DNA from 2 places in the Streptomyces sp. NPDC107546 genome. Region 1 is predicted to be linked to the other one. Evidence: riboswitches for the same ligand, from Rfam matches in the RefSeq annotation. Region 1 holds a riboswitch; the other holds the start of a gene.

Region 1 (11,540 bases):
GAAGGTAAGGTTAGGTTTGCCTTATTGATCTCGGCGGGAGGTGCACCGCGTGTACGTCTGCAGTTGCTTCGGCGTCACCGAGCAGCAGGTGAGGCAGCACGCGCAGGACGGCGCCTGCACCCCGCGGCAGATCGCCTCCGCCTGCAAGGCGGGCACGGACTGCGGTTCCTGTGTACGCAGGATCCAGGCGCTCTTGGGGCGCGGCGCGTGCCCTCGTCCTGAGATCGCCGAGCCGGTGCTCTCCGGCCTGGAAGAAGCCGCCTAGCGCCGCCCGGCGCCCGCGGCGCTAGCTCTCCGGCTGTTCGATGACCTGGGAGATGTACAGCGCGTCGCCCAGCTTCTCCAGCAGGTCCAGCTGGGTGTCCAGGTAGTCGATGTGGTGCTCCTCGTCCGCCAGGATCGACTCGAAGATGTTCGCGGAGGTGATGTCGCCCTTCTCCCGCATCACCTTGATCCCCCGCCTGAGCCGGTCGATCGCCTCCACCTCGATCTGCCGGTCCGCCTCGAACATCTCCCTGGCGGTCTGCCCCACCCGCACATGGAAGAGTCGCTGGTAGTTCGGCAGGCCCTCGAGGAAGAGGATGCGGTCGGTGAGCACCTCCGCGTGCTTCATCTCGTCGAACGACTCCCGCCGCGTGTACCTGGCGAGCTTGTACCACCCGAGGTTCTCCTGCATCTTCGCGTGCAGGAAGTACTGGTTGATCGCGGTCAGCTCACCGGTGAGCTGCTCGTTGAGGAATTCGATGACCTCTGGGTCGCCCTGCATGGCGGGGGTCCTTCCGGGCGGGGGACGGGCGGGCTGCGCCGCATCATGGCACTGGCGCCGAAGAGCGTCCAGTAAGTTCACGCTTAGTCTGAGATGTCCGAATTGAATCCGGGCTGGTCATGTGCACCCTCCGCGGTCTGTCAGGATGGAGTCATGGGTCATCCGGTGGAGCGCGAATCTGGAGAAACGGCACGGTCACAGCTTCCGCCGGGACAGCGACTCCAGCGGGGCTGGCCGGTCACGCACTACGGTCCCGTGCCCAAGTTCCGCCCCGAGCGCTGGGAGTTCCGGGTCTTCGGCGCCACCGCGGACGGCGGGAAGCACTGCTGGAACCACGAGGAGTTCACGTCGCTGCCGTACGCGACCGTCGTGGCCGATCTGCACTGTGTGACGAAGTTCAGCATGGTCGGCGCCGAATGGGGCGGCATCCCGGCCCGTACGATCCTGGAGATCGCCCCGCCCGCGCCCACGGTCACCCACGTGATGGTGTGGGCGGAGTACGGGTTCAGCTCCAATCTGCGCCTGTCCGACTTCGCCTCCGACAGCACCATCTTCGCCACGCACAAGGACGGCGAACTGCTCACCGCGGAACACGGCTTCCCGCTGCGCCTGATCGTGCCGCACCTTTACGCCTGGAAGGGCCCCAAGTGGGTTCGCGGCGTCGAGTACATGACCACCGATCGGCGCGGCTTCTGGGAGGAGCGCGGGTACCACAACATCGGTGACCCGTGGAAGGAGCAGCGCTACTCCTACCAGGAGGGGCCCGGGGACGGCCCCGAACTCTGAGGTCCAGGGCGGCAGCGGGTCAGCCGTCGCGCAGCTTCTTCAGCCGTTCCACGTCCGCCGCGTGCCCTTCTTTGCGGCCGGGCGTCTCGATGATCAGAGGCACGCCCTCGGTGGCCGGGTGCGTCATCAGCGCGCCGAACGGGGCCTCGCCGATGTGGCCGGCGCCTATGTTCGCGTGACGGTCCCGGTGGGCGCCGACCGCCTCCTGGGAGTCGTTCGCGTGGATCAGCTTCAGCCGGCCCTCGCCGACGGTGTCCACCAGCAGGTCCAGCGTCCGATGCGCCCCGTCCGGCCCGGTCAGGTCGTGCCCGGCCGCGAAGATGTGACAGGTGTCCAGGCAGACACCGAGCTTGGGGTGGGCGTCCAGGGCTTCGAAGTACGGCCCGAAGTCCCAGGTGCGGGAGCACAGTGAGGCGCCCTGGCCCGCGGTCGACTCCAGCAGCAGCCACGGGTCGTCGTCGTGCGTCAGCTCGTCCAGCAGCGGCAGCATGCGCTCCCGCACCTGCTTCAGCGCCACCGAACGGTCCCGGCCGCCGGTCGCGCTGCCGGTGTGCACGACCACGCCCCGCGCCCCGATCCGACGGCCCCGCCGCAGCGAGTGCCTCAGCGACTCCACCGACCTGTCCACGGTCGCCTCGGTGTGCGAGCCGAAGTTGATCAGGTATGGAGCGTGGACGTACACCGGGATCGACTCGGCGGCGCACACGGCCTGGAACTCCTCGTCCTGACGCGGACTGCCGGCGGGCGTCGCCCAGCCGCGCGGGTTGGCCACGAAGACCTGGACCGTCTCCGCCCCGATGTCACGGGCGTAGGCCAGCCCGACGGAGTTCAGCCCACCGGCCACCGGGACGTGACTGCCGATCGGGTTGCGAGAGGGGCCAAAGGGGCCGAGGGCGTCACGGGACTGCTCAGTGCTCACCCCCCAAGGGTGTCACGTGCTGCCGGGCCGCCCGTCCTCGGCCGGTCCGCTAGCGGATCTTGATGGTGATCGTCGATCCCTTCGGCGCCTTGTCCCCGCCCTTGACCGACTGGCTCTTCACCGTGTCGCCGAACAGGCCCAGCAGACCCCGGTCCTCCTCGACCTGGAAGCCGGCGGCCTCGAGTGCCTTCTTCGCGTCGTCGACGTTCTGCCCGGTGACGTCCGGCACCTCGACCATCGGTCGGCCCTTGGAGATCGTCAACGTGACCGTGTCGCCCCCGGCGGCCTGCTGCCCCCCGTCCGGCGACTGCCGGGCGACCTTTCCGGCGTCGTACTCCGAGGTGACCTGCGTGTCGGCGATCCTCACCCGCAGGCCCGCTTCCTGGAGCTGTGACGTGGCGTCGTCGATGGAGGCGCCCCTGACGTCGGGCACGTCCACCGGGCTGCCCTTGCTGACGGTGAGCGCGATCGCCGAACCGCCGTGCCGTTCGGTCCCCGCCCCGGGATCGGTGCCGATCACGGAGCCCTTGGGCACGTCCGCGCTGAACGCCTGTGTGACCATGCCCGGCACCAGGCCGTCCTTCTTCAGCCGGGCCTGCGCCTGGTCCAGCGGGTAGCCCTTCAGGTCGGGCACCTGCACTGTCTCGGGACCGTCCGAGAGCGTCAGCGTCACCGCGTCGTGAGAGCGGATCCGCGCACCCACCGCCGGATCGGTCCTGATCACCGTGCCGCGCTTCACCGTGTCGCTGTAGGCGTGTCTGACCTGCTTGACCTCGAGACCGGCCTCCTTCAGCCGGGCCCGGGCCTCGGCCTCCGTCTTCGCCAGGAGCGGCGGGACCTTGGTGAACTGGCCCGAGTTGATGTACCAGACCCCCGTGCCGACACCGAACACCACCAGCACGGCGAGGACCAGCGCGAGCAGCCCGCGCCGGGGTCGCGGCGAGCGCCGAGGCGGCTCGGGCGGCGGGGTCTGAAGCCGGCTCGTCCGGTTGAGGACTGCCTCGCGGTCCTCGCCCACGGGATGGGCCGGCAGCAGGCGAGGGATCACGCTCGTGCGGTCCTCGGCGTTGTCGTGCTCCGCGGCGATGGCCCCCGGCGGCACGGCGTCCAGCTGCTCGTCGGTCAGCGCGCCACGGGCCTGAAGCACCTGACCCAGCAGCGCCACCGCGTCCGCCGGGCGCAGCTCGGGGTTGCGCGCGGTCGCGGACGCGACCAGGTCGTCGAGTTCGACGGACAGCCCGGGCACGACAGCCGACGGCGGGGGCACGTCCTCGTTCAGGTGCCGGTAGAGCACCTGGGCGGGGGAGTCGCCGTGGTGCGGCTTGGCGCCGGTCAGCATCTCGTGGAGGACGACCCCGCACGCGTAGACGTCGACCCGCGGGTCGGCCGCGCCGTGCTCGACCTGCTCCGGGGCGAGGTAGGAGACGGTGCCGAGGACGGCGCCCGTGGTACTGGTGACGGTGTCGACGGACCGGACGAGACCGAAATCGGCCACCTTGACCCGGCCGTCGTCACCTATGAGGACGTTCTCCGGCTTCATGTCCCGGTGCACGAACCCGGCGCGGTGCGCGGCCCCCAGGGCGGCCAGCACCGGTTCCAGGATGTCCAGGGCCGCGCGCGGCTGCAGCGCCCCGCGCTCGCGCAGCACGTCGCGCAGGGTGCAGCCGGCGACGTACTCCATGGCCAGGTAGACGTACGACCCGTCGGCACCCTGATCGAAAACCTGCACGACGTTCGGGTGGTCGAGACGGGCGACCGACTTGGCCTCGCGTATGAAGCGCTCGACGAACGAGCCGTCGGCCGCCAGCGTCGGGTGCATCACCTTCAGCGCGAGCACACGGTCCAGGCGGGTGTCCAGGGCCCGGTAGACCGTGGCCATCCCGCCGACCGCGATCCGCGCGTCGACGCGATAGCGGCCGTCGAGCACCTGCCCGACGAGAGGGTCCTGAAGGGTCGTATCCACGCTGGTGAGTCTACGAGGGCGCACTGTCACCCACCGTCCGCTGCGGGGATACCGGCGCCCGACTGCAGCCGACCTGTGACGCGGCCTCCCCCGGTCCGGCTCAGAAGGCCGGCAGCTCCGGGTCCAGCCTGGCCATGCCCTCCATCGGCGACGACGCCTCCGCGAAGTGCCGGCGCGGGATACGGCCCGCCCGGCGGGCGAGCCTGCCGGCCTCCACCGCATGCCGCATGGCCTCCGCCATCAGGACCGGCTCCTGCGCCCGCGTCACCGCCGAGGCGAGCATCACACCCGCGCACCCCAGCTCCATCGCCAGCGCCACGTCCGACGCCGTGCCCGCGCCCGCGTCCAGGATGACCGGCACGCGCGCGTGCTCCACGATCAGCTGGAAGTTGTGGGGGTTGCGGATGCCGAGCCCGGACCCGATCGGGGAGCCGAGCGGCATGATCGCGGCGCAGCCGACGTCCTCCAGCTTGCGGGCGAGAACGGGGTCGTCGTTCGTGTACGGCAGCACGGTGAAGCCGTCGTCCACCAGCGTCTCGGCCGCCTCCAGCAGCTCGATCGGGTCCGGCAGCAGGGTCCGCTCGTCGGCGATGACCTCCAGCTTGACCAGATCCGTGCCGAGGGCCTCGCGCGCGAGGCGGGCGGTGAGCACGGCCTCGCCCGCGGTGAAGCAGCCCGCGGTGTTCGGCAGGACCCGGATGCCCAGCTTGTCGAGCACGGACAGGACCGAGCCGTGCACCGAGGCGTCGACGCGCCGCATCGCGACCGTCGTCAGCTCCGTGCCGGACGCCACCAGCGCCCGCTCCAGCACATCCAGGCTGGGCGCACCACCCGTTCCCATGATCAACCGGGACGAGTAGGTGGTCCCACCGAGGACGAAGGGATCGTCAGCCATGGGTCAGCCTCCTTGGACGGCGGTGAGGACCTCGACGCGGTCTCCCTCGCTGAGGGACGTCGACGCCCACTGGGCGCGCGGGACGACGGTTTCGTTGACGGCGGCGGCCACGCCCGAGGGGGCAGCGGTCAGGTTCCGCACCACCGCGTCGAGCGCGACACCCGGGGTGACCTCGTGGGTCTCCCCGTTGACCGAGATGTTCATACGGGCTGCTCCGTGAGTGCGGCGGCGGTGAAACGCCGGGGGGTGAAGGGGCGGGCCTCCCGAGGAAGCTCACCGGTGGTCAGCACGTGCGCCATGACGTCCCCGGTGACCGGGGTGAGCAGGACACCGTTGCGGTAGTGGCCGGTGGCCAGCAGCAGGCCGTCCAGCCCGGTGGGGCCGAGCAGCGGCGCGTTGTCCGGGGAGCCGGGGCGCAGTCCCGCCCGCGTCTCGGTGAGCGGCAGCTCGGTGATCCCCGGCACCAGCTCGTGCGCGTCCCGCAGCAGCTCGTACACCCCGCCCGCGGTGACCGTGGTGTCCCAGCCCAGCTCCTCACTGGTCGCGCCGACCACCAGCTCGCCGTTCTCACGCGGCACGAGGTAGATGGCGCCACCGCGGACGACGGCGCGCACCGTACGGCTCAGGAACGGCGCGTACCGCTCGGGCACGGTCAGCCGCAGCACCTGGCCCTTCACGGGACGTACGGGCGGCAGGACGTCGTCCGGGACGCCCGCGAGCCGCCCGCTGAGGCTGCCCGCGGCGAGGACGACCTGCCCGGCGGCGAGCTCGGTGCCGTCGGCGGTCCGCACCCCGCAGGCCCGCTCCCGCACCATCGTGAGCCGCTCGGCCCACACCCGGTGGAAGACCACCCCGGCGCGTTCACAGGCCGTCACCAGGGCCGCGGCGAGGCAGCGCGGGTCGATCTGGTGGTCGCCGTCGACCCTGAGCCCCCCGCGCACGCCCGGTGCGAGCATCGGCTCCAGACGGCGGCACTCCCGCCCGCTCAGCCACTCCGACTCCAGCCCCGAGCGCTGCTGCAGGGCGTGCAGTTCGCGCAGCTCGGCGCGGTCGTCGGCGTCGAGCGCGACGGCGAGCGTGCCGCAGCGGCGGTAGCCCAGGTCCCGGCCGGTGGCCTCGGTCAGTTCGGCGGCGAAGTCCGGGTAGCGGCGCGCGGAGGCGAGATTCAGGGCGAGCAGCGTCTGCTCGCCGTAGTGCAGCTCGGTGACCGCGGCCAGCATCCCGGCGGCCACCTGCGCGGCTCCGCCGCCCGGCTCCGGATCCACCACGGCGGTGACGAACCCGCGCTGCGCCGCCCGCCAGGCGGTCACCAGACCGATGATCCCGCCCCCGATGACGAGGACGTCCGACACGGTCGACGCATCGCGCGAAGTCGACGGTTCGTCCGGTGTACGCGACATGGGCGTCCAGCCCCTCCCTTCGCCGGCATGACCCGGATCAGGTTCGTACGGTCGGAGGCCGTCCCAGCCTCCCTCTCAGCCCGGTGCGCCGGGCTCCCGTGAGTGCTTACGGTGGCAACCCTAGCCCTCGGAGCGCCGCCCTTGTAAGGCAGCCTCCGCCCGGCCCGGGGCTGTGCAGGACGTCACTCAGCACGCCCCCTGACTGACAATTCGTCAGTTGTCTATGGTGATCAGGTGAGCGAGCAGACGCAGGCACGGGGCGGTACGGCACGGCGCGTCGTCGTCGTGGGCGCGGGCATGGCCGGGGTGCAGACCGCGGTCGCCCTGCGGGAACAGGGCTTCACCGGCGGCGTGACGCTGATCGGCGCGGAGCCGCACCAGCCGTACGACAGGCCGCCGCTGTCCAAGGCGGTGCTGCTCGGCAAGGCCGAGGGCTCCGCCTTCGACGTCGACTTCGAGGCGCTGGACATCGGGCTCGAGCTGGGTCGCGAGGCGACCGGCCTGCGCCCCGATGACCATGAGCTGGACACCGAGCGGGGCCCCGTCCCGTACGACGTCCTGGTCATCGCGACCGGGGCGGAGCCGATCCGGCTGCCGGGTGCGGAGGGCGTCCCCGGGGTGCATCTGCTGCGCACGCTGGACGACGCCGAGCGGCTGCGGCCGGTGCTCGCCCTTCAGCACGACATCGTGGTCGTCGGCGCGGGCTGGATCGGCGCCGAGTTCGCCACCGCGGCACGCGAGGCGGGCTGCGCGGTGACCGTGGTGGAGGCCGCGGACCGGCCGCTCGCGGGAGCGCTGCCCGCGGAGGTGGCGGCGCCGATGACGGCCTGGTACGCGGACAGCGGGGCCGAGCTGCGCACACACGCGCGCGTGGCGCGCATCGAGCCGGGCGCGGTCGTGCTGGACGACGGCTCCCGGGTGCCGGCCGGGGCGGTGGTGGTGGGCATCGGGGCCCGGCCCGCCACGGCATGGCTGGCCGGGTCAGGGATCGAGCTGGGCGTGCACGGCGAGGTGCTGGCCGACGACCATCTGCGCACCTCGGTGCCGGACGTGTACGCGGTCGGTGACTGCGCGTCCTTCCCGTCGGGCCGCTACGAGGAGCGCCTGCTCGTCCATCACTGGGACAACGCCCTCCAGGGTCCGCGCACGGTGGCCGCGAACATCATCGGCCAGACACCGGTGGCGTACGACCCGGTGCCGTACTTCTGGTCGGAGCAGTTCGGCCGGTTCGTCCAGTACGTGGGCCACCACGCGTCCGCCGACACGACGGTGTGGCGCGGCGACCCCGAGGGCGCGGCCTGGACGGTCTGCTGGCTGCGCGAGGGCCGTCTGGTGGCCCTGCTGGCCGTGGGCCGCCCCCGGGACCTGGCGCAGGGCCGCCGCCTGATCGAATCGGGCACCCCCATGAACCCCGCACTGCTGTCGGACCCGTCCCGCCCACTGAAGGAGGCGACGGCCTAGGACGCAACCACCCTCTCCGCCTAACCCCGCCGGAGGCGCTCCGCTTCCGACTGTCAGTCCGGGATGGCACGCTTGATCCCGTGACCGAGATTGACGCAAAGATCGATGCTCTCGTCCCCGCCTGGCTCACCCTGCCAGACATCGCCGACGCCCTCGGCGTGGAGGTGACCCGCGTGCGGCAGTTGGTCAAGGAGGGCCAGCTCATCGCCGTCCGCCGAGGCGAGAACAAGGCGCTGCACGTCCCCGCCGCCTTCATCGACGGGGACAAGGTGGTCAAGGGCCTGTCCGGCACCCTGACCCTGCTGCGGGACGACGGCTTCACGGTCGAAGAGATGATCGAGTGGCTCTTCACCTCCGACCCGACCCTGCCCGGCACCCCCGCGCAGGCTCTCAGCGAGAATCGCGGCACGGAGGTGAAGCGCCGCGCGCAGGCGCTCGCCGTCTGATCGAGCCGGCCTGATCGGACCGGGCGACCCGATCGGACCTGACCCGATCGGACCGGTTCCGGTCCGATCAGGCCGGCACACAAGAACAACCGTCCGGCGTACGGGCCGCGGGCCAGGGACACGCCCCGGCTCCGGCCGACCGCGCCCCGCCGCGGCCCGTACGCCACCGACAACGGGGGAACACCACCGTGCCCGACACCGCCCGTACCGCCCGGCTCGCCGACGCCCGCCTCTATCTGTGCACGGACGCACGCAAGCGCCAGGGCGACCTCGCCGAGTTCCTCGACGTGGTCCTCGCCGGCGGCGTCGACATCGTGCAGCTGCGCGAGAAGGGCATGGAGGCCGCCGAGGAGCTGGAGCACCTCCAGGTCCTCGCCGAGGCCTGTGCCCGCCACGGCAAGCTCCTCGCGGTGAACGACCGCGCGGACGTGGCCCACGCCGCCCGCCCCGACGTCCTGCACCTCGGCCAGGGCGACCTCCCCGTCCCCGCGGCCCGCGCCATCCTCGGCGACGACATCCTGATAGGCCGCTCCACCCACTCCGAGGCGGAGGCCGAGGCCGCCGCCGTCCAGGAAGGTGTGGACTACTTCTGCACCGGCCCCTGCTGGCCCACCCCCACCAAGCCCGGCCGCCCCGCCCCCGGCCTCGGCCTGGTCCGTCACACCGCCGCGCTCGGCATCGACCGCCCCTGGTTCGCCATCGGCGGCATCGACCTGGGCAACCTGGATCAGGCCCTCGAGGCCGGCGCCCGCCGCGTGGTGGTCGTCCGCGCGATCACGGAGGCGGACGACCCCGGCGCGGCGGCGGCGGAGTTCGCCAAGCGGCTGCGCGCCGCGTAGGAGCGCCCGGAGGCCGGTCCTGCGCCGTGTTGTCCGATGGGTGGACAACAAGTCGACAATTCGGGCAAATCCCGGGCGTCCGGTTGGGGGACCGCCGAGCCCTGGCTAACCTGCGACTATGGCCCTCGGAACTGCATCCACGAGGACTGATCGCGCACGGACCGTGCGCGACATCCTCGCCACCGGCAAGACGACGTACTCGTTCGAGTTCTCGGCGCCGAAGACCCCCAAGGGCCAGCGGAACCTGTGGACTGCGCTGCGAAGGGTCGAGGCGGTCGCCCCCGACTTCGTCTCCGTCACGTACGGCGCCGGCGGGTCCACCCGTGCGGGCACGGTCAAGGAGACCGAGCAGATCGTCGCCGACACGACGCTCACCCCGGTCGCCCACCTCACCGCGGTCAACCACTCCGTCGCCGAGCTGCGCAACATCATCGGCCAGTACGCCGACGCCGGGATCCGCAACATGCTCGCGGTGCGCGGCGACCCGCCCGGCGACCCCATGGGCGAGTGGGTGCCGCACCCCAGGGGCCTGACCTATGCGGCCGAACTCGTCCGGCTCATCAAGGAGTCGGGCGACTTCTGCGTGGGCGTCGCCGCCTTCCCGGAGATGCACCCCCGCTCCAGAGACTGGGACACCGACGTCGCGCACTTCGTCGACAAGTGCCGGGCCGGCGCCGACTACGCGATCACGCAGATGTTCTTCCAGCCGGAGTCGTACCTGCGCCTGCGCGACCGGGTCGCCGCGGCCGGCTGCGACACCCCGGTCATCCCCGAGGTCATGCCCGTGACCAGCGTGCGGATGCTTCAGCGGCTGCCCCAGCTCAGCAACGCCGCCCTCCCCGGCGGCCTTGAAGAGCGGATCCTCGCGGTGAAGGACGATCCGGCGGCGGTACGCTCGGTCGGCATCGACTTCGCCACGGAGTTCTGTGCGAGGCTGCTGGCCGAGGGGGTCCCCGGACTGCACTTCATTACACTCAACAGCTCCACGGCGACGTTGGAGATCTACGAGAACCTGGGCCTGCACCACCCGCAGCGGGCCTAGACCGCCGCACCCGTATAGGACACACTGCGTAGCGGCCACTGGGAGAGGGGCGTACATGGGCTGGACGGTCCTCTACATCGCGTTCGGCATCGTCGCGCTGTGGCTGCTCGGTGAGGTGCTGCTGCAGTACAAGGCACGCCTGCGCTGGCGGCTGCTCGCGTTCGCCGGATTCCTCGGCGTCGTGTTCGGCGTGCTCATCCAGTCCGTCGTGGTCATCGGCCTGGGCGCCGCCGCCTTCGCGGTCGGGCAGACCTACGTCACCCTGTCGTTCCGCCGCGGGTTCGCGGCCGGCTGGGCCGTCGGCAACCGCCCGCGCGAGGGCGCGGGCACCGGAAGCAAGCGCCGCCGGGGAGAGAAGGTCCGTCAGGAAGAGGCGGCGGACACCGACGTCGAGCCGACGGGCGCGACGACGACGATGCCCGCCGGAACGTACCGCCAGGACGACGCGTACGACGAGGACGACCACGACGACGTCTTCTCCCGCCCGGGGACCACCTCGCCCGTGGAGACCGCGGCCGAGGCCACCTCCGTCTACGAGCCGCAGCCCCTGCCCGAGGACACCGGCTCCTACGGTGTCTACACGGAGGCCGCCTACACCCCCGCCGACCAGCCCCAGGAGCAGCAGGCCTACGCCTACGACGGCTACTCCGGATACGGCCAGCAGCAGCACTACGGCTACGAGGGCGGTCAGCAGCAGTACGGCGGATACTCCGACCCGTACCAGGGCACGGGGACCTACGGCGCCGGCTCGTACGACACCACGTACGGCGGCGAGCAGCAGTACGGACAGCAGACGTACGGGCAGGACCAGTACGCCACCGGCACCTACGGCGAGACCCCGCCCGGTGGTGTCTGGGTGCCCCAGCAGCGCACCACCGACGAAGCGCTCGGCGGCGAACTCCCGCCCGAACAGCCGTACCCCTACCAGGACAACGGCACCCCGCACGGCAACGGCTACGACGAGCGCTACCGCTTCTGACGTCCCGGGGCGCTCGGCCCCGGAACGGTCACTGAGAGCCCCGG
Region 2 (11,540 bases), on a different contig from region 1:
CGACGCATCGGGAGTTCGGACGGGCCGGGGACGCGACCGGGACGCGGAGGGGCGGGCCCGCAACGCGCGGCCGCGGGACGGTCTGGGACGGCCGCTGCCGTACGAGGCGGAGGGCGTGGCGCGCCAGCCGGAGGGCGTCGTGCGCACCCCGGAGGAGACCCTCGCCGAGGCTCAGGCGTTGCTGGACGCCGGAAAGCCGTTCCATGCGCACGAGGTCTTCGAGGACGCCTGGAAGTCGGGGCCCGAGGAGGAGCGGGCCCTGTGGCGTGGGCTCGCGCAGCTGGCGGTCGGTCTCACGCACGCGGCCCGGGGCAACGTGACCGGGGGCGCCCGGCTGCTGCGGCGCGGCGCCGGGGCCGTCGAGACGTGGGCGTCGGGGACGGGACGGGACCGTCCGTACGGGCTGGAGGTGGCCGACGTGGTCGGTTGGGCCCGGGAGTTGGCGGCGGTGGTGGAGCGGGACGCGGCGACCGTCGACGCACGGGAGTCGGCTCCCCGGTTGCGTGGGGCGCGGTCGTAGGGGGCGGGGCGCGGGGGCCGTCGGTGGCGTACGGCAGACTCGGGGCGTGCGAAAGATTCATGTCATCGGCATCGGGGCGGGCGACCCCGACCAGCTGACCCTGCAGGCGGTGAAGGCGATGAAGAGCACGGACGTGTTCTTCCTCCTCGACAAGGGCGAGGTGAAGTCCGACCTGGTGCAGCTGCGCCGTGACATCCTCGACGCGCACCTGGCCCAGGGGTCGTACCGCCTGGTCGAGGCGCGCGATCCCGAGCGGGACCGGGCCGCGGGCGGCGCCGCCTACTCCCCCGCGGTCGGCGACTGGCGCTCGGCGCGCGCCGGGATCTACGAGCGGCTCATCGCCGAGGAGCTGGGCGAGGACGAGAGCGGCGCGTTCCTGGTGTGGGGCGACCCCGCGCTGTACGACAGCACCCTCGGGATCCTCCAGGAGGTCCTCGACCGGGGCACGGTGACGTTCTCGTACGAGGTCGTGCCGGGCATCAGCAGCGTCTCGGCGCTGGTCGCGAAGCACCGCACGGGACTGAACCGGGTCGCCGGGCCGGTGCAGATCACCACCGGCCGCCGCCTCGCCGAGGGCTTCCCGGCGGGGGTCGACGACGTGGTGGTGATGCTGGACGCGCACCAGGCCTTCCGGAAGTACGCCGACCAGGACATCGACATCTACTGGGGCGCGTACATCGGCACGCCGGACGAGATACTCGTCTCCGGCCCTCTCGCTCAGACGGCCGAGCGCATCGAGCGGCTGCGCGCCGAAGCTCGGGAGCGCAAGGGCTGGATCATGGACACGTATCTGCTGCGCAGGCGTCCCCGTAAGTAGCGACGGCGGGTGGGCTGTGGACGGCGCGGAGGCCCGGGTGCCGACCGTACCCGCGCCCTCGTCACGGTCCTGCGAGCTCCAGCCGGGCCAGCACGCCCGCCACGTCGGGCACCGCCGTCACGCCCTGCGGCAGCGGGGGGCGGCGTACGACGACGACCGGCAGGCCGAGTTCCCGGGCGGCCGTCAGCTTCGCCGCGGTCGCCTCTCCCCCGCTGTCCTTGGTCACGAGCACGTCGATGCGGTGCTCGCGCAGGAGCACCGTCTCGTCCTCGACCGTGAACGGTCCGCGCGCCAGCAGTACCCGCGTGTCCGGTGGCATGGGCGGCTCGGGGGGGTCCACCGACCGCAGGAGGAAGTGCAGGCCGATCAGGTGCGCGAAGGCGGCGAGGCCCCCTCGGCCGGTGGTGAGGAAGACCCGCCGGCCGAGCCGCGGCAGACGGTCCGCCGCGTCGGTGAGCGAGGCCGCCTCGTGCCAGCGGTCGCCGGGACCGGCGCTCCAGCCGGGCCTGCGGAGCACCACGGCGGGGACGCCGGTGGCCGCGGCGGCGCGTGCCGTGTTGGCGGTGATGCCCGCGGCGAACGGGTGCGTGGCGTCGACCACGGCGTCCACGCGGTGCTCACACAGCCAGGTGGCCAGCCCCTCGGCGCCGCCGAAGCCCCCGACACGTACCTCGCCGTCGACGGTCCCCGGCCGGGACACCCGTCCGGCCAGGGACGTGGTCACGCGGACGCCGGGGCGGGACGCCAGCGCCGCGGCGAGTTCGCGTGCCTCGGTGGTGCCGCCGAGGACCAGGACGTGCGGGGACATGACGACGAGGGTACGGCTGCCTCGGAACACCTTGTGCGGGAAGCCTTCCCGCACGCCGTACGGTCTTCCGGCACCGCGCTCGTTATCGTCCTGGCATGCCCGACATCGACGCAGTGCGTGCCGTTCTCATCGACATCGACGGCGTCCTCACCGTCTCGTGGCAGCCGCTGCCGGGCGCGGTCGAGGCGCTGCGGGAGATCCGTGAGTCCGGATACGCGGTCGCTCTGGTCACCAACATGACGTCCCGCACCCGTGCCTCGATCGCCGAGACCCTGTCCTCAGCCGACTTCCCCGTGTCCGCCGAGGACATCCTCACCGCGCCCGCCGTGACCGCCGCGTACCTCGCCGAGCACTGCCCGGGCGCGCACTGCTCGCTGCTCACCAACGGTGACATCCGGGAGGACCTGGCGGACGTCCTTCTCGTCGACGACGGGGACACCGTCCCGGACGTGGTGATCCTCGGTGGCGCCGGTCCCGAGTTCGACTACGCGACGCTCAACCGGGCCTTCGGCCACCTTCAGCAGGGCGCGCGGCTGGTCGCCATGCACCGCAACCTGTACTGGCGCACCGACCGGGGGCTGCAGCTGGACTCGGGGGCGTTCCTGCTCGGCCTGGAGAAGGCCGCGCACACGCAGGCCGAGGTGACCGGCAAGCCGTCGCCGGCCTTCTTCGAGGCCGCGCTGACCCGCCTCGGGGTGGCTGCCGGCCAGGCACTCATGGTGGGCGACGACATCGAGTCCGACGTGCTCGCGGCCCAGCGTGCCGGTCTCACCGGAGTCCTGGTGAAGACCGGCAAGTACCTGCCGGAGACCCACCGGGACGCCGGCGGCGAGCCCCACCACGTCCTCGACTCCTTCGCGGACCTCCCCGCGCTGCTCCGGTAGCTCAGCGCAGCAGGAGCTGGAGGGCGCCCACCACGGTCGCCGCGATCACCAGTTGCTCGAACAGGCGCTGGTTGATGCGGTTCACCGCCCACCTGCCGATGACGGCGCCCGGCAGCACGAACACCGCGAGCGCCGCGTCCAGCAGCAGGGAGCGGCCGTCGATCAGGCCGAGGCCGGCACTGAAGGGCACCTTGGAGACGTTGACGATCAGGAAGAAGAAGGCCGAGGTGCCGAGGAAGCCCAGTTTGCGGAAGCCCGCGGAGAGCAGATACATCGACATCACCGGGCCGCCTGCGTTCGCGACCATCGTGGTGAAGCCGCCGAGGACGCCGTAGGAGCGGGCCTTCATGCGGCCGGCCCTTGTGGTCACCGCGTCGGGTTCGTCGTCCCGGTCGGTGTGCCGGCGGCGCCACACCGTGACCGCCGCCATCAGCAGCAGGATGGCGCCGATCGAGGTCCGTACGACCGCGTCGTCGGCCCAGACCAGGAACAGCGTGCCGACGACGACGCCCGCGGCGACCGCCGGGAACAGGCGCCACAGGGTGGGCCAGTGGGCGTGGCGGCGGTAGGTGAGGACGGCGAGGACGTCGCCGACGATCAGGATCGGCAGCAGGACGCCGGTCGAGGCCCGGGCGGGCAGGACGGCGGCGAAGATGGCGAGGCTGACCGTATTGGCGCCGCTCACTGCGGTCTTGGAGAAGCCGACGAGCAGCGCGGCGGCGGCCAGCGCGGCGAACCCCCACGGCGATATGTTCCAGAGCGTCATCGTGTTCATGCGGGGACCGATGCTATGCCCACGCATCTGACCACGTCAGGGGCGTCTCGCCAGATGGGCCCTCGGTGAGGCGGCCCCTGAACAACCCCGCGCCGCGGCCCGCTTCTCCTGAACCCGCGGACGCTCGACGAGCACCGTGCTGCCCTGTCATGCCCTGTCCCACGCCCACGCCCACGCCCACGCACATCGTCGCGAGCCCTCGGGGGGCTCCGGTGCGGCGCATGCGGTGCGTGCGGTGCAGGAGGGTGGCCAGGATGCGGGCGCCCGAGCAGCCGAGCGGGTGGCCGAGGGCGACGGCGCCGCCGGTCGGGTTGACCAGCTCCGGGTCGAGGCCGAGCCGGTCGCCGGACGATCGCCGGGAAGCTCACCGGTGGTGCAGGGGAAGGGGGCGCTCCTGCCGGGTTTCACCTGATCGGTCCTGGGGACCCGGGCGCGCATGGAGTGGTTGCGGCAAGCGGCGTGCGTGGGTGAGGACCCCGAGCTGTTCTTCCCCGTCGGGACGGCGGGGCCGGCCGTCGAGGAGACCGCCGCCGCCAAGCGCGTCTGCCGCCGCTGCCCCGTCCTGGGCGAGTGCCTGGACTGGGCGTTGGGCAGCGGGCAGACGGCGGGCGTGTGGGGCGGCACCGGCGAGCAGGAGCGTGCCGAACTGCTCCGTGCCGCAAAAGACCGACCGACAAGGAGAAGCGCGCGATGACCGTGGTGCACAGCACGCTGCCCGAGCCCGCACGCCGGGTCACCGGGGAGGCCCTGCAGGAGACCCTGGTGGATCTGCTCGGGCTGTCCCTGATCGGGAAGCAGGCCCACTGGAACATCGTCGGACCCAGGTTCCGTTCGATCCATCTCCAGCTCGACGAGGTGGTCGGCATGGCACGCTCGTACGCCGACACGGTGGCCGAACGTGCATCCGCGCTCGGCGTGCCGCCGGACGGCCGCCCCGAGACCATCGCGTCCGTCTACGGGCTGCCCGGCACGAAGGAGGGCTGGCTGCGGGACACCGAGGTCGTGGGTCTGATGGTGGAGTCGCTGGAAGCGGCGATCGGGCGGCTGCGCAAGCGGATCGACGCCACTGCGGAGGCGGATCCCGTGACCCAGGACCTGCTGATCGGGATCACCGCGGATCTGGAGAAGCAGCGCTGGATGTTCGAGGCCGAGAACTGGCCGCGCGAGGAGTGAGCCGGCGCGGGACCGAACCGTCGAGGGCCGAGAGGAGTACGCCATGACCGACGCCCTGGAGATGGACGCGCTGTGGGAGGACTTCCACCGGGTGGTGAACATGACCTCCCAGGAACTGGCGGCCTGGCTGCGGGTCCGGGACGCCGACGAGGAGAGCGAGCCACTGCCTCAGGCGGCGGGCACGCCCACCGGGCGGCACGTCCTGTCGATCCTGCAGAAGCGGCGCACCGATCTCACCGACGACGACGTGCGGGTGATGCGCAAGGTGGTGGACACGGTCACCTCCGAGGTGGACGTGGAGAACGAGCCGGAGGCCGGGGACGAGCACCGGCGCCACCGGCTCATGACGCTGGGGCACGACCCGCTCAAGGCGTCGCGGTGAGGCCGCCATGGGCCGCGACGACAGAGCCGCCGAGCTGATCGGGGAACTCGTCGGCGAACACGGGCGGACCTACGCCGAGGAGGCGGGGATCCGGCTCAAGGACGCCCCGCAGCCGCTGTACCGGCTGCTGCTGATGGCCCTGCTGCTCAGTGCCCGCATCCGCTCCTCGATCGCCCTCGCCACGGTGCGGGCGCTTGAGGAGGCGGGCCTGAAGGACCCGCGCCGCATGGCGCAGGCGGACTGGCAGGAGCGGGTCGACGCGCTGGGGCGGGGCGGCTACCGGCGCTACGACGAGCGGACGGCGACCCAACTGGGCGACGGCGCCCAGTTGCTGACGGAGCGTTGGGGCGGAGACCTGCGTCGGTTGCGGAAAGAGGCCGACGGGGACGTCTCCGCCCTGCGCCGGCTGTTGCAGGAGGTCCCGGGGATCGGCCCGGCCGGCGCGGACATCTTCCTGCGGGAGGTGCAGCGCGTGTGGCCCGAGGTGGCTCCCTACCTGGACGCGAAGGCACTTTCGGGTGCGGAGCGACTGGGGCTGCCGAAGGACCCGGAGAAGCTGCTGAAGCTGGCGAAGGACACCGAACCGGCGGTGCTGGCAGCGGCGTTGGTGCGCGCGGCACTCGACAAGAAGCTGGCGGAGGAGGTGCGGGAGCACGCGGCGTGAGAGCGGCAAAGGGATCTGTTGAGGACCAGTTGCGCAGGCAGCGCCCGCCCCGGGCCTTACCGTACCGGGCGCCGTGGACACCGCCCGCATCCCCGGCGTCGACGACTCCCCGGCGACCGCCGGGTGAAATCTTCACCCGGACCTCAGAAAGCGCGTTCCCCCACCCCTTCTTCGCCGCTAGTTTGACATGCGCGCAACACTCCCTTCGCCACCCCCCAGGAGCCGTTCCCCATGCGCAGACTCCTCGCCGCCCTCGCGGCGGCCGCCGCCGCGCTCGGTGGACTCACGGTCACCGCGCCCACCGCCGCGGCGGCCGACTCGGGCACGTTCAGCGTGCTCAGCTACAACGTCGCCGGTCTCCCCGAGGGCATCTCCAGCGCCCCGACACCGCGCCAGTCGAGCACCACGACGATCGGCTCACGCCTCGGCCCGTACGACATCGTCCAGGTCCAGGAGGACTTCAACTACCACGCGTACCTGTACGCCGCGGACTCTCACCCGTACCGCACGCCCACCAGCGGCGGCGCCGGCGTCGGGAGCGGACTCAACACGCTGTCCGGAATCCCGTACGACACCGACGACTTCGAGCGCGTGCACTGGAACTCCTGCCAGTACGACTCGGGCGACTGCCTGACCCCCAAGGGCTTCACGTTCATGCGGGAACGCCTGGCCGAGGGCGTCTACGTCGACTTCTACAACCTGCACACCAACGCCGGCACGAACGCCGGCGACCTCACCTCACGGGCGGACAACCTCAACCAGCTGACGGACTTCATCAGGACCCACTCCGCGGGCAACGCCGTCGTCGTCATGGGTGACACCAACACGCGCTACACGCGCTCCGGCGACACGATCGCCGAGTTCGCCGCCGCGAACGGCCTCACCGACGCCTGGGTCAAGCTGGTGCGCGGCGGCACCCCGCCCGCCAAGGGCAGCGACCCGCTGCTCTGCGACGAGAACGCGGTCACCAACAGCTGCGAGGTCGTCGACAAGATCCTCTACCGGGGCAGCAAACTGGTCTCGCTGGGCGCCACGGCGTACAACAACGAGCACGCCAAGTTCCTCACCGACGACGGCAGGATGCTCTCCGACCACGACCCGATCACCGCGACGTTCAGCTGGGCGCGCAACTCCGCCTTCCAGTTCAGCGACCAGTTCGGCGGGCCGCACGGCGACTACTACAACGACCTCGACAGCGTCCCGGCCGGCGCCCGGGCGACCGGCATCTCGCTGCGCAGCGGTTCCCGTGTCGACCAGGTCGGCATGACGCTGGCGGGCGGCACCACGCTCGCCCACGGCGGCACGGGCGGTACCGCGTCCTCCCTGACGCTGGGCGACGAGTACGTGACGAGCGCGCAGCTCTGCGAGGGCCAGTACGACGGCCACACCAGGATCTTCTCCGCGAAGTTCACGACCAACCTCGGCCGCAGCCTGGCGGGCGGCACCACGACGTCCGACTGCGTGACCCGTACGGCGCCCTCCGGCTGGCAGATCGCCGGGTTCCACGGGCGCTCCGGCGACGAGGTCGACAAGATCGGCTTCATCTACACCCGGCGCTGACGCGCCACGGCGACGCATCGAGGGCCGCTGCCCGACCTGGCAGCGGCCCTTGCGTATGGCTGGTTCCCGTCCTCGGGTTAGTCTTGCGGCCGTACCGGACACGGGGTGCCCCACCGCGGGCTGAGATCACACCCGTCGAACCTGAACCAGTTCGTACTGGCGGAGGGATGTCTTTCATGCCATCGGCGCATGTCTCGGGCGGACTGCCCACAGGCGGCCGGAGCACCGTCTTCGACGGGCGGATGCCCGCCGCTGCCGGCGACCTCAGGGTCGAGGGCCACGGCATCGAGCCGGTCCCCGAGACGAATCGATACGGCGGGGCGGGCCGGCTGTTCACCGTGTGGTTCGCCCCCAATCTGACCATGACCGGCGTGTTCACCGGGACCATCGGCATCGCGCTCGGCCTGGACTTCACCACCGCGCTCGCCGCCGTCGTCCTCGGCACGGTACTGGGCGCGGTGCCCACCGCCTATCTGAGCACCTGGGGCAGCCGTACCGGAGCCGGCCAGCTGCCGCTCGCCCGGCTGGCGTTCGGGCGCGCGGTGGTGCTGCCCGGGGTGCTGCAGTGGTTGTCCTCGATCGCCTGGGACGCGCTGATCGGGCTGTTCGGCGGCGATGCGCTGGCGCGGCTCGCCGGCTGGCCGTTCTGGCTGGGCGTCCTGGTGGTGATGCTCGCCCAAGGATCCCTCGGGGTCCTCGGCTACGAGGCGATCCACCGGCTGCAGCTCGTCATGACGTTCGTGCTGGCGGCCGCCTTCGCACTGATCGCCCTGCGCATGGCGGGCAGCGTGCACCCCGCCTGGACGGGCACCGCGCACGGCGCGGACCGGGCGGGCGCCTTCGTGCTGACCAGCACCATCGCGCTCAGCCTGTCGCTGTCCTGGGCGCCGTACGCCAGCGACTTCAGCCGCTATCTGCCGCGCCGCACCTCACGCGCCCGGATGTTCTGGTGCACGCTGCTCGGTCTCGTGGTGTCCTTCGTTGCGGTGCAGGTCCTCGGGCTGTGGGGCGCCTCGGTGCTGACCGACCAGACGGCCGCGGGCGTGGACCATGTGCTGGGCGGGGGCGCGGCCGGCGCCTTCGGGCTGCTGGCCGTCGCGCTCGCGGCGCTCGCCAGCAACGCGATGAACGACTACAGCGGCTCCCTGGCGCTGCAGACCGTCGGGGTGCGCCTGCCGCGTCCGGTGGCGGCCGCCCTCGCGGTGGTGCTGGGCTTCCCGCTGGTGCTGTGGATGCACGCGGCGAACACCACCGCCCGCTTCCAGAACGTGCTGCTGTTCGTGAGCTACTGGATCCCCGGGTTCGTGGCGATCGTGGTCGTCGACTGGCTCGCACGGCGCGGCAGCTCGGTCGACCTCGCCGCCGGGACCGCGCGGCCGCGCTCCGTGGGGCCGCCGCTGCTCGCGTTCGTCGGCGCCTTCGCCGCGGCGGTGCCGTTCATGGACACCGGTCTGTACGTGGGCCCGGCCGCCCACGCGCTGCACGGCGCCGACGTCTCGTACTACGTGGCGTTCCTGGTGGCCCTCGTGCTGTACGCCCCGCTGCGCGTCCGAGAGGAGAGTCGCGCGCGCGTCCGAGAGGAGGGCCGCGCATGACCGCGCCGCCCCGCGTCCTGACCATCGCCGGCTCCGACTCCGGCGGCGGCGCCGGGATCCAGGCCGACCTGAAGACCATGCTGGCGCTCGGTGCCCACGGGATGAGCGTGATCACCGCGGTCACGGCGCAGAACTCCGTGGGAGTGCAGGGGGCGTGGGAGCTGCCCGTGGAGGCGGTTCGCGCCCAGTACCGCAGCGTCGTCGACGACATCGGCGTACAGGCGGTCAAGACGGGCATGCTCGCCTCGCCCGCGCTGGTCACGGCGGTGGCCGACCTGCTCACGGACGTGCCGGCACCGGTCGTGGTGGACCCGGTGAGCGTCTCCAAGCACGGCGATCGGCTGCTCGCCGACGACGCCCTGGACGCGGTACGGACCAGGCTGCTGCCGCTGGCCACGGTGACCACGCCGAACCTGGACGAGGTCGCGGAGCTGACCGGCATCGCGGTGACCGACGAGGCGGGGATGCGCCGCGCGGCCGACCGCTTGCTGTCGTACGGGCCCCGGTGGGTGCTCGTGAAGGGCGGGCATCTGCCCGGCGAGGCCGCCGACCTGCTCACGGACGGCCGGCACGAGCACTGGCTGCGCGCTCCGCGCCACGACAACCGCCACACCCACGGCACGGGCTGCACCCTCGCCTCGGCCGTCGCGGTCGGTCTCGCGCGGGGCCTCACGGTGCCGGAGGCGGTGCGGCAGGCCAAGGAGTACGTCACGGGGGCGATCGCGGCGGGCTTCGGGCTCGGCGCCGGCATCGGGCCCGTGGACCACGGCTGGAGGCTGCGTGCGCACGCGTGACGGTGACCGGGACGGGCGCCCGCCCTCACTGGGGTGCCTCGGGTCCGGGCGTCACAGACGGATCTGATGTGATGGACGGGCACCGCCGATCCTTTCGCGGAAGGACCGAACCCTGAACACCCCGCTCGCCGAGGCTCTCTCCGTCGTCCTGCTCGTCGCCGTCCTGGCCGGCGCGGTGGTGCGTCCCTTCAAACTGCCGGAGGCCGTCTGGGCGGTTCCGGCCGCCGGGATCGCCATCCTGACCGGCGCCATCTCCCTGGACCACGCCCGGGCCGAGGCCGAGCGCCTGGGCCCGGTGGTCGGCTTCCTGGCGGCCGTGCTGGTGCTGGCCCACTTCTGTGACCTCGAGGGGCTGTTCCAGGCCTGCGGCGCGTGGATGGCACGCTGGGCGGCGGGCCGTCCCGGGCGGCTGCTGACCGCGGTGTTCGCGCTCGCCTCGGTGATCACCGCGGTGCTCAGCCTGGACGCCACCGTCGTGCTGCTCACACCCGTCGTGTTCGCCACGGCGGCCCGCATGGGCGCCCGCCCGAAGCCGCATCTGTACGCCTGCACCCATCTGTCGAACACCGCCTCGCTGCTGCTGCCGGTCTCCAATCTCACCAACCTGCTCGCGTTCGGAGCGGCCGGGCTGAGCTTCACCCGTTTCGCCGCGCTGATGGCTCTGCCGTGGCTGGTGGCGGTGGCCGCCGAGTACGTCGTCTTCCGGCGCTTCTTCCGCCACGACCTGGACGCGGGAGCCACCGACGAGGACCATGGCGAGCCGCCGAAGCTGCCGCTGTTCGCGCTGGTGACGGTCGCCTGCACACTGGCGGGTTTCGTGGTGGCCTCCGCGTTCGGCATCGACCCGGCGTGGTCGGCGGCGGCCGGGGCGCTGGTGCTGGCCGTGCGCGGAGTCCTCCGGCGCCGGGCCACCCCGCTGACAGTGGTGCGCGCGGCGGCGCCGTCCTTCCTGGCGTTCGTGCTGGCGCTGGGCGTCGTGGTGCGCGCGGTCGTCGACAACGGCCTCGCGACCGCTCTCGGCCAGGTGATCCCCGGTGGCACCGGCCTGCCCGCGCTGCTCGGGCTCGCGGCCCTGGCGGCCGTGCTGGCCAACCTGATCAACAACCTGCCGGCGGTCCTGGTGCTACTGCCGCTGGCCGCCCCGTCCGGCCCTGGAGCGGTGCTCGCCGTCCTGCTCGGCGTGAACATCGGCCCCAACCTCACCTACGCCGGTTCGCTGGCCACACTGCTGTGGCGTCGGATCGTCCACCAGCACGACCACGGCGTCGACCTCAAGGAGTTCACGCGCCTCGGCGCGATCGCCGTGCCGACCGCGCTGGCAGGCGCGGTGGTGGCGCTGTGGGCCTCCCTTCACGTCGTCGGGACCTGACCCGCTCCGGGTCCCGCACGCTTCGGCTCCCCGGCGGTGAGCAACTCCCGCCCCGCCGTCCGTAACTGATCGGTACAGCGGTACCAGCCGCACCGAGCCACATCCGTCACGCCCGTCCGACACGCGGGCGCCACGGATCCGGACCCAAGGAGCACACCATGCAGGCGACCGCGCAGATCGGCGTCACCGGGCTCGCGGT

Evidence for each region. A riboswitch is a leader RNA that binds a small molecule or an ion and turns the genes downstream of it on or off. The one in region 1 is predicted to bind thiamine pyrophosphate.
Region 2: it holds a riboswitch for thiamine pyrophosphate, as region 1 does, so the genes downstream of both, ACZ7L1_RS16670 (purine-cytosine permease family protein) here and thiO (glycine oxidase ThiO) in region 1, are expected to answer to the same signal.

The regions. Positions count from the first base shown of each region.
Region 1 covers NZ_JBVKBA010000002.1:144,510-156,049, forward strand. The annotation lists gene ACZ7L1_RS03205 ((2Fe-2S)-binding protein) at 41-265, shown strand; gene bfr (bacterioferritin) at 287-766, opposite strand; gene ACZ7L1_RS03215 (sulfite oxidase-like oxidoreductase) at 920-1,552, shown strand; gene ACZ7L1_RS03220 (deoxyribonuclease IV) at 1,572-2,471, opposite strand; gene pknB (Stk1 family PASTA domain-containing Ser/Thr kinase) at 2,521-4,434, opposite strand; gene ACZ7L1_RS03230 (thiazole synthase) at 4,535-5,329, opposite strand; gene thiS (sulfur carrier protein ThiS) at 5,333-5,533, opposite strand; gene thiO (glycine oxidase ThiO) at 5,530-6,729, opposite strand; TPP riboswitch at 6,727-6,839, opposite strand; gene ACZ7L1_RS03245 (NAD(P)/FAD-dependent oxidoreductase) at 6,964-8,190, shown strand; gene ACZ7L1_RS03250 (Rv2175c family DNA-binding protein) at 8,271-8,636, shown strand; gene thiE (thiamine phosphate synthase) at 8,825-9,475, shown strand; gene metF (methylenetetrahydrofolate reductase [NAD(P)H]) at 9,594-10,517, shown strand; gene ACZ7L1_RS03265 (SCO2102 family sporulation regulator) at 10,573-11,496, shown strand; gene ACZ7L1_RS03270 (phytoene desaturase family protein) at 11,525-11,540, opposite strand, start outside.
Region 2 covers NZ_JBVKBA010000010.1:29,468-41,007, reverse strand. The annotation lists gene ACZ7L1_RS16725 (DUF309 domain-containing protein) at 1-520, shown strand, start outside; gene cobF (precorrin-6A synthase (deacetylating)) at 567-1,337, shown strand; gene ACZ7L1_RS16715 (cobalt-precorrin-6A reductase) at 1,399-2,145, opposite strand; gene ACZ7L1_RS16710 (HAD-IIA family hydrolase) at 2,250-3,029, shown strand; gene ACZ7L1_RS16705 (sulfite exporter TauE/SafE family protein) at 3,031-3,804, opposite strand; partial or broken gene ACZ7L1_RS16700 (3-oxoadipyl-CoA thiolase) at 3,968-4,147, opposite strand; gene ACZ7L1_RS16695 (WhiB family transcriptional regulator) at 4,241-4,498, shown strand; gene ACZ7L1_RS16690 (Dps family protein) at 4,495-4,977, shown strand; gene ACZ7L1_RS16685 (DUF3140 domain-containing protein) at 5,021-5,359, shown strand; gene ACZ7L1_RS16680 (HhH-GDP family DNA glycosylase) at 5,367-6,023, shown strand; gene ACZ7L1_RS16675 (jacalin-like lectin) at 6,255-7,583, shown strand; TPP riboswitch at 7,675-7,768, shown strand; gene ACZ7L1_RS16670 (purine-cytosine permease family protein) at 7,760-9,178, shown strand; gene thiD (bifunctional hydroxymethylpyrimidine kinase/phosphomethylpyrimidine kinase) at 9,175-9,972, shown strand; gene ACZ7L1_RS16660 (arsenic transporter) at 10,085-11,341, shown strand; gene gndA (NADP-dependent phosphogluconate dehydrogenase) at 11,500-11,540, shown strand, end outside.